DNA from 2 places in the Shewanella sp. SM55 genome. Region 1 is predicted to be linked to the other one. Evidence: riboswitches for the same ligand, from Rfam matches in the RefSeq annotation. Region 1 holds a riboswitch; the other holds the start of a gene.
What was found. Region 1 has a riboswitch for lysine ahead of lysC (lysine-sensitive aspartokinase 3). Riboswitches for the same ligand answer to the same signal wherever they lie in the genome.
Positions count from the first base shown of each region.

Region 2: another riboswitch for lysine. It lies ahead of L5L91_RS03420 (Na+/H+ antiporter NhaC family protein); the one in region 1 lies ahead of lysC (lysine-sensitive aspartokinase 3).

Region 1 covers NZ_JAKKRS010000003.1:154,142-158,764, forward strand. The annotation lists gene L5L91_RS06035 (S9 family peptidase) at 1-318, shown strand, start outside; gene arcA (two-component system response regulator ArcA) at 407-1,123, opposite strand; gene L5L91_RS06045 (DUF3293 domain-containing protein) at 1,712-2,146, shown strand; lysine riboswitch at 2,247-2,421, shown strand; gene lysC (lysine-sensitive aspartokinase 3) at 2,572-3,927, shown strand; gene L5L91_RS06055 (succinylglutamate desuccinylase/aspartoacylase family protein) at 3,929-4,623, shown strand, end outside.
Region 2 covers NZ_JAKKRS010000002.1:52,338-56,960, reverse strand. The annotation lists gene L5L91_RS03435 (H-NS family nucleoid-associated regulatory protein) at 1-22, opposite strand, end outside; gene L5L91_RS03430 (electron transfer flavoprotein subunit beta/FixA family protein) at 333-1,082, shown strand; gene L5L91_RS03425 (electron transfer flavoprotein subunit alpha/FixB family protein) at 1,083-2,009, shown strand; lysine riboswitch at 2,105-2,301, shown strand; gene L5L91_RS03420 (Na+/H+ antiporter NhaC family protein) at 2,381-3,949, shown strand; gene L5L91_RS03415 (M3 family metallopeptidase) at 4,094-4,623, opposite strand, start outside.

The DNA.
Region 1 (4,623 bases):
CGCTTATATGACACCCATTATACTGAGCGTTACTTAGCCCATCCTGAGGGGAATGAAAAAGGTTATGAAGCCAGCAGCGTGTTCCCTTATGTGAAAAACTATCAATCGGGTCTGTTGATGTATCACGGCATGGCCGATGATAACGTCTTGTTTGAAAACAGCACTCGGGTTTATAAGGCGTTGCAGGATGAAGGGAAATTATTCCAGATGATCGATTATCCTGGATCTAAACATTCGATGCGTGGCGAGAAAGTACGTAATCACTTATATCGCTCACTGGCAGATTTCCTCGATAGGCAGTTGAAAAACGCCAAATAGCAGGCATAAAAAAACCAGATCCTAGGATCTGGTTTTTTTGAATCGATTCTTATCAAACCAATTAATGCGGATGTTGCTTAGCGGGCGATTAGCCTTCTAAGTTACCGCAAAAACGATAGCCTTCACCGTGAATAGTCGCGATGATTTCTGGCGTATCTGGTAAGCTTTCGAAATGCTTACGGATACGACGGATAGTCACGTCTACAGTACGATCGTGTGGCTTAAGTTCACGGCCAGTCATTTTCATCAGTAGATCGGCACGAGTCAAAATTTTGCCTGGGTTTTCAACAAAGTGCAGCATAGCGCGGAACTCGCTACGTGGCAGTTTGTAAGATTCACCCTGTGGGCTCACTAATGAACGGCTGTTGATCTCTAAGCTCCAATCATTGAAGCGGTAGTATTCTACTGAGCTCTTTTCTTCGACTTCAGCGCCAGCGCTGTTGACACGAGTCAGAAGGTTACGAGCACGAATCGTTAATTCACGTGGGTTGAACGGCTTGGTAATATAATCGTCCGCGCCAATTTCAAGTCCAAGAATTTTGTCGACTTCGTTGTCACGACCTGTCAGGAAGATAAGACCGATGTTGTTGATTTCACGTAGTTCACGTGCCAACAATAGACCATTCTTACCTGGCAAGTTAATGTCCATAACGACCAAGTTAATTTTGTTTTCCTGCATAGCCTTATGCATTTCTGCGCCATCATTGGCCTCAGTTACCACATACCCTTCTGCCTCGAAAATACTTCTCAGCGTGTTACGGGTAACGGCTTCATCTTCAACGATCAGAATGTGCGGATTTTGCATATTATTTACCTAAATTTTAATCAGTTTATACTAACCAATAAGAGCAACTTACTTCGGGCTCTTATATTCATAAAAGCGTTGATACTTCCTTGAACTGCTTTGTGCTCAAAAGGAAAATCTTTACGGTGACATCTATATCTGGATGTAGATTAAGTGCACGTTTAAGTGTAATACGAGAAAACGTAATCAGTACCAACTTCGATAAGCAATAGTTAGAATAAGTTCCTTAACTATTGTTTTTTTTAAATGTTTAAAAGACAAATCAAATGTAGAACAGATTTTAAACAGATGCCCGGTCAGTTCACGTTACTTTAAGCGATATATGTAACAAACTGTATTGAACGATAAGCATCTTGCTCAATCTGTTTCAACTCACCAGTACGTACATTGTACTCGTTTTAGTCATTTGTTAACAAATGAAATGTTAACAAATTTTAGGTGAGCAGGGGTTTTTACCATGATATTTACTTTAGCTATTGATTAGTATAACTAATGTATTTCTTATTCCTGTGAGCCAGTTCACGCCTCTTTGGATTTTACAATCACTCTGCTACACTAGCTTGGGTTCATTTTTCGACTAGACTACCAATGGACAATACGACTCAAAATTTGTGGCAATGTTACCAAGCGCCGTTGTTTCTGCTGACTCAAGCATTATCCTGTGATTTTTCCTTTGCTGTTATTACCGCTCATAATCCCGCTTCAAAGCTTCTCTCTCCTAGCCAAAACCGTTTACTCGATCGCCAACTTCTCCGTGAAATTGAATTACTCGGTAGCCCTTATCGTGCTTTAGTGGGCGCAGCACCGGATTTATCCCACATGGAAAAAAGTTGGGCCGTGTTTATCGATAGAACGATGGCATTGCAATTGGGTAAGAAATTTAATCAATATGCGATTTATGTTGTCGAACAAGGGGATGTGAGCTTAGTGCCTTGCACCTTGGATGGACATGATGAAGTGTGTTTAGGCAAATTTAGAGATTATGTGCAGCTGGTATACGAGCTACCCGATTTGAACATTTAGTTGTTTTCAAAAGATTTTATTTAAATTGTTCATTTGTTATGAAATTAGCATTGACTTCATTAGGGGTTTATTGCTACTTTTTTCGTCCCTTTCCTAGGAAAGGAACAGAAGAGGAGCGTTAACTAGGTAGTCGGTCAGAGGAGCACAAACTCCAGCGATGACTGATGAGGGAGATTAACGCCGAGGCATAGATATGGTTGCTGCATGTTTATGTCGGTCGCTCAGGCTGAATCCTGACGATTGTCACCTGTAATTGGTGGAGAGCTTCTGGTGACGATTGCTGTTTCCCTTCTTTTGGGGTGCGTTATCATTGAGCACCAGGCTCTTCGAACGAAGTCAGTTCGGAGTGTGATCATGTTAGTTAATCAATATTTTATTCAATCTGCATTTATTTTTTGCCCTACGTGTTTCACGGAGGTGCGCTAATGTCCCTCGTTGTCGCAAAATTTGGTGGCACCTCAGTTGCCGACTATAACGCTATGAATCGCTGTGCCGACATAGTGTTAGCTAATCCTCATTGCCGTTTAGTCGTGGTCAGCGCTTCGAGCGGCGTGACTAATCTGTTAGTGGAATTGACCCAAGAATCGATCAACGACGATGGCCGATTACAGCGATTAAAACAAATTGCCCAAATTCAATATGCGATTTTAGATAAGCTCGGTCGTCCTAACGATGTGGCCGCCGCATTAGATAAATTATTGAGTCGTATGTCGGTATTGAGTGAAGCGCTTGCATCACAACGCAGCAAAGCGACTATGGATGAGTTGTTGTCCCTCGGTGAGCAATGTTCTTCGGCGTTGTTTTCGGCGGTGATCCGTGAGAAAGGTGTCAACTCAAGTGCCTTCGATGTGCGCCGAGTATTACGTACTGACAGCCACTTTGGCCGCGCTGAACCTCAGGTTGAACAGATTGCGACTCTAGCTCGTGATTATCTACAGCCACTATTAGCGGAACAAGTGATTGTCACGCAAGGCTTTATCGGTGCCGATGAAGCCGGTCAAACGACCACGTTAGGTCGTGGTGGTAGTGACTATTCTGCTGCACTGTTAGCCGAAGCGTTACGCGCCTCAGCGGTCGAGATTTGGACCGATGTCGCTGGGATTTATACAACAGATCCTCGCCTTGCGCCCAATGCCTTTCCGATTGCCGAGATCAGTTTCAATGAGGCTGCCGAGATGGCGACCTTTGGTGCCAAGGTATTGCATCCTGCGACTATTCTTCCTGCCGTTCGTCAGCAAATTCAAGTGTTTGTGGGTTCAAGTAAAGAGCCTGAAAAAGGCGGGACTTGGATCCGTCATCAAGTGGAAGATGCGCCCTTATTCCGTGCTGTGGCTTTGCGCCGCGATCAAACCCTGTTAAATCTTCACAGCTTGCAAATGCTGCATGCGCAGGGCTTTTTAGCGGAAACCTTTGCGACATTAGCGCGACATAAGATCAGTGTGGATTTGATTACCACATCAGAAGTGAATGTGTCTCTAACCCTCGATAAAACCGGTTCAGATTCAAGTGGTCAAGGTCTGTTGAGTGAGGCATTGCTGCAAGAATTATCACAGCATTGTCGTGTGCGAGTTGAAGATGGATTGGCCTTAGTGGCGATTATCGGTAACCGCATCGCGACGACGCCGGGTATTTGTCGTCGTGTGTTTGAAGTGTTAGAGCCACACAATGTGCGGATGATTTGCCAAGGCGCCAGCCCACATAACCTGTGTGTGTTAGTGGCCGAAGCGGAAGCGGCGCAAGTGGTTAAATCGCTGCATCAAAATCTGTTCGAAGGCGTTTAGTATGTTGCCGACAACATCGTCTCTGCAAATCGGGGAGCTTGCCGCAGGGCAAGCGCTCACCTTGCCTATCTACCATTTCAAACCGAGTGACGATAAGGCGAATGGCCCCAAAGTGTATATTCAGGCCAATGTCCACGGTGCTGAAGTTCAAGGTAATGCGGTGATTTATCAGTTGATGAAGCAGCTTGAACACTGTGACATCCGCGGCGAAATCACTTTAGTGCCATTGGCCAATCCACTCGGGATCAACCAAAAAAGTGGTGAGTTTACCCTTGGCCGATTTGATCCTATTACGGGCGCGAACTGGAATCGTGAGTATTTGAATCATGCAATCGATTTGCCGACTTGGTATGGGGAACATGCCAAGCTGAGTGATAGCGAGCTGATCCAAGCCTATCGCAGTACTTTGGTTGAAGCTTGTCAGCAAAAATTGCGTTATGAATGGGGCATCACCACGGGTCATAGACTTGCGGTTAACCTGCAGATTATGGCCCATGGCGCGGATATAGTGCTCGATCTGCACACAGGTCCTAAGTCTTGTAAGCACTTGTATTGTCCTGAATATGACTTAGCTGCTGCGCAGTTTTTGTCGATCCCTTATACGCTCATTATCCCCAATGCCTTTGGTGGCGCCATGGATGAGGCGGCGTTTTGTCCTTGGTGGCAATTGAGTGATTTTGCAAAATCTCAAGGGCG
Region 2 (4,623 bases), on a different contig from region 1:
ATATCTCTAAAAATTCGCTCATATCTATTTTCGTCCCACTCTATTTTTAATACAGGATAATGGTGAACAACACCTAAATGATAGAAACTAATATAGCTCGAATCAAATAAAATTATGCGTTTTAAGGAAATTAAATATTATTTATTTTTTGAACTTTTCTTATTCCCTCAAATAAGTGTCCAAAAAAGTGGCCGTTGCAGCGGATTAAAAAATACAAACAGGCGTTTGACTTTGGTTGACGTTAACGTTAACAGGACGTAAAGTTGCTCTATCCTGCATTGGTATTAACCAATGTTTTGTCCATGTACATGAAAGTGTAGGAAGGAAACCCTATGAAAGTATTGGTGCCCGTTAAGCGCGTTGTTGATGCCAATGTGAAGGTCAGGGTCAAAGCTGACAATACAAGTGTTGACACTGCAAACCTAAAAATGGCGTTGAACCCTTTTTGTGAAATCGCAGTAGAAGAAGCGGTTCGTTTAAAAGAAGCGGGTAGCGCTACTGAAGTGGTTGTTGTCAGTATTGGTAATAAAGCCGTGCAAGAACAACTGCGTACCGCGCTTGCATTAGGCGCAGATCGTGCAATTCATATCGATACTGAAGAAGAGCTCGTGCCAGTGTCTATCGCCAAATTGCTCAAAGCGGTACAAGACAAAGAACAAGCAGAGCTGGTGATTTTTGGTAAGCAATCCATCGATGGTGATAATAACCAAACTGGCCAAATGTTTGCCGCGTTAATGGATATGCCACAGGCGACCTTTGCTTCAGAAATCAAATTAGAAGCGAATACATTACAAGTCACCCGTGAAATTGACGGCGGCATGCAAACTCTTAAACTGCCTTTACCTGCTGTTGTGACCGCCGATTTACGTTTGAACGAACCCCGTTACGCTTCATTGCCTAACATAATGAAAGCTAAGCGTAAGCCATTAGAAGTATTTACTGTGGCAGACTTAGGCGTGACGTTAAAGAGTCACCAAACGATTGTGAAGGTCACTCCGCCAGCTGAACGTAAAGCGGGCATTATGGTAGCGTCGGTAGCTGAGCTAGTTGAAAAGTTAAAAAATGAAGCGAAGGTGATCTAAATGGCCATTTTAGTATTAGCTGAACATGATAATGCTGCACTGAAACTCGATACGGCAAAAATTGTTACCGCCGCCCGTGCCATAGGCGATGAAGTACATGTCTTAGTTGCGGGTCATCAATGTGGCGCGGTTGTCCAAGCCGCACAGGCACTACAAGGCGTTAGCCAAGTACTCGTTGCCGATGCCAGCGTGTATGAAGCGCATTTAGCGGAAAATTTTGCCAAATTGCTGGTGGACTTAGCGTCAAACTATGGTCACATTCTGGCCTCGGCTTCAAGTTTAGGTAAGGACACGCTTCCGCGCGTTGCAGCATTATTAGATGTCGCGCAAATCTCAGAAGTTATTACCGTCGTCAATGCCGATACCTTTGTGCGCCCTGTGTATGCGGGTAACGCCTTAGCGACAGTGCAAAGCCATGATGCCATTAAAGTGATAACAGTGCGCGCCAGTGCGTTTGACGCTGCGCCAGAAGGTAACAGTGCGGCTGTGACGACACTTGATAAAGTGTTTGAAGCGAGAACTCAGTTTGTTTCTCAATCGCTGACAGTTTCTGCCCGTCCAGAGTTAGGCAATGCTGGCATTATCGTATCTGGCGGCCGAGGCATGGGCAGTGGTGAAAACTTCGGCATGTTGGAGCAACTTGCTGATAAGCTCGGCGCAGCAGTTGGCGCATCACGCGCTGCAGTTGACGCAGGTTTTGTGCCTAACGATTTACAAGTGGGTCAAACCGGTAAAATCGTTGCGCCAAACTTGTATATTGCCGTCGGTATTTCTGGCGCGATTCAACATTTAGCCGGCATGAAAGACGCTAAAGTCATCGTTGCAATCAACAAAGATCCTGAAGCGCCGATTTTTCAAGTTGCCGATTATGGACTCGTTGCTGATCTGTTTGAGGCGGTTCCTGAGTTGATTACAAGTCTCAGTTGATTTTATCTGTGATCTAGGTCACATTAAGTGGCTTTGCGGTAGCATCTGCTAAGCCGCTTATGTTTTTATGTGCCTCACGCCCGTGCAAGGGCGTTCTTAGAAGTAGAGGCGCGCCAAATATTAGTAGTGATCAGTAGGGTGATTCCGTTGATCGATTGCGAAAGGATTTGGTGCCGAAGTGGTTCGATTTATCACGATCAACTGCTGGGGTTGTACCTAATAGGTGCAGCACTGCCATAGTATTTTCCGATATGGATATTGGGAATAGTTACTATGGAGCGCTACTGATAGGACAGGTGACCTTGGGTATCTATTGCCTTTTCCCACCAGTTCAGTCGCCCTCCATTCGTATTTAACGAAGATAATAATCAATGACTGTTATGAATTATGCCGATTCGGCACTTTCCTTGTTGCCGCCTGCGGTGGCTATCGTGTTGGCGATCTTGACTCGCCGTGTACTGCTTTCTTTGGGGTTAGGTATTTTAATTGGTGCTTTATTGCTCAATCAATTTTCACCTTTAGCAACGGGTGAGTTTGTATTTAATGGCGTTAAAGGGCTTTTTTGGACTGATAAAGGTCTAAATTCGTGGAACTTATATATTCTCGGTTTCTTAATTGTACTGGGAATGATCACAGCGTTAATTACCGTAAGTGGCAGCGCGCGGGCTTTTGCCGATTGGGCTCGTTTACATATACGTAATAAACGTGATGCTAAACTATTGACCATGTTTTTAGGTTGCGTAGTTTTTATTGATGATTATTTCAATAGTTTAGTTGTTGGTTCGGTCGCTCGACCTGTTACCGATCGTTATTATGTTTCCCGCGCTAAGTTAGCTTATTTATTAGATTCTACTGCGGCGCCTGTGTGCGTTATTTCTCCAGTTTCGAGCTGGGGTGCTTATATTATCGCACTCATTGGCGGGATATTAACTGCCCATGGTTTTGCTGATACGGGTCATTTGAGTATTTTTATTCAAATGATCCCGATGAACTTTTACGCAATCTTCTCCTTGTTATTATTACTTTTTGTTGTCTTTATGGGATTAGATGTTGGGCCAATGCGTGAGCATGAGCTCAATGCCCAACGTGGTAATTTATACGATGAGTCTAAAGGATTACCGCCTGGGGCGAACGCGGATTTACCTGAAGCCGAAACCGGTAAGATTTTAGGTCTATTTCTGCCGATTACCGTGTTGGTATTTGCAACCCTCTATTTTATGATTAACAGTGGCGCTCAAGTACTCGCGGCGGAAGGGATTGAATTTAATATTATTTCTGCTTTTGAGAAAACCGATGTCAGTTCATCACTTTTCTTTGGTGCATTAATTGGTCTAGCGGTTTCGCTGATATTGAATTTAGTGCAAGGCGTTGAGAAATTGATGATAGTCAAAGGTATAGTGCAGGGCGCTCGCTCTATGCTGCCGGCGATTTACATCCTGTTATTTGCTTGGACAATCGCAGGTGTGATTGGTCAACTCGAAACCGGTAAGTTTATGGCTAGTTTAGCAACAGGAAATATTCCGTTCGCATTTTTACCCGCCTTAATGTTTGTGCTAGCAGGTATTACCGCGTTCTCAACTGGTACTAGCTGGGGTACGTTCGGGATCATGTTGCCGATTGCTGCTGATATGGCGATGGGAAGTCACACTGGCATGATGCTACCTATGCTTGCCTCTGTGCTGGCGGGGGCTGTATTTGGCGATCACTGTTCACCAATTTCCGACACGACTATCTTGTCGTCTACGGGCGCCAGTTGCCACCACATCGACCATGTGGTGACTCAGCTACCTTATGCACTCATTGCGGCGTTTATTAGCTTAGTGGGTTATGTGGCACTTGGATTTACCGAGTCTGTTGTCGCGGGTTTAGTGGCTTGTAGTGTGGCATTTGTAATTAGTATTATCGTACTTAAAATCAAATCTAAAGGCACAATTAGCTAGACGTTAATTGAAACCTTTCACTGCAAACGTTCACGACAAATAAGTCAAAATAAATCAGCCAGCATTATGCTGGCTGATTTTTTTGGTTAAGGCTGAGTTTGTTTTTATCTCTAGCTTATCGCATTAAGGCTATCAACTCTTAGCTTAGCGTGCTTGATCTAGACCGCGGCGTTTAAGTAAGCCTTCTGTGGTTGGCTCTTGTCCGCGGAAGTTTTTGTAGGCGTCCATTGGCGCTATGCTATTACCCACTTCACGGATCGTTTTGCGGTACTTCATGCCGATTTCACGATTGAGCCCGCCTTGGGTTTGTACATAGGCAAACGCATCCGCCGCTAAAATCTCACTCCACATATAAGCGTAATAACTTGCCGAGTAACCGCCGGGGAAGGCGTGGGCAAAATAGGTCGACTTATAACGCGGAGGTACGGCACTGATGTTTAAGCCGTGCTTTTTCAAAGCATTGGCTTCAAATGTTGGTACATCTTGCAGCGGGGTATCTGGGCTTAATGAATGCCATTCCATGTCTACTAATGCAGCGGCCATGTATTCCAGAGTGTCAAAGCCTTGGTTGAAGCTGCCAGATTTCAGCAGTTTTTGCAGCAGTTCATCGGGAATGGGTTTGCCTGTTTCATAGTGTTTCGCGTAGTTCGCTAACACTTTTGGATGGGCGGCCC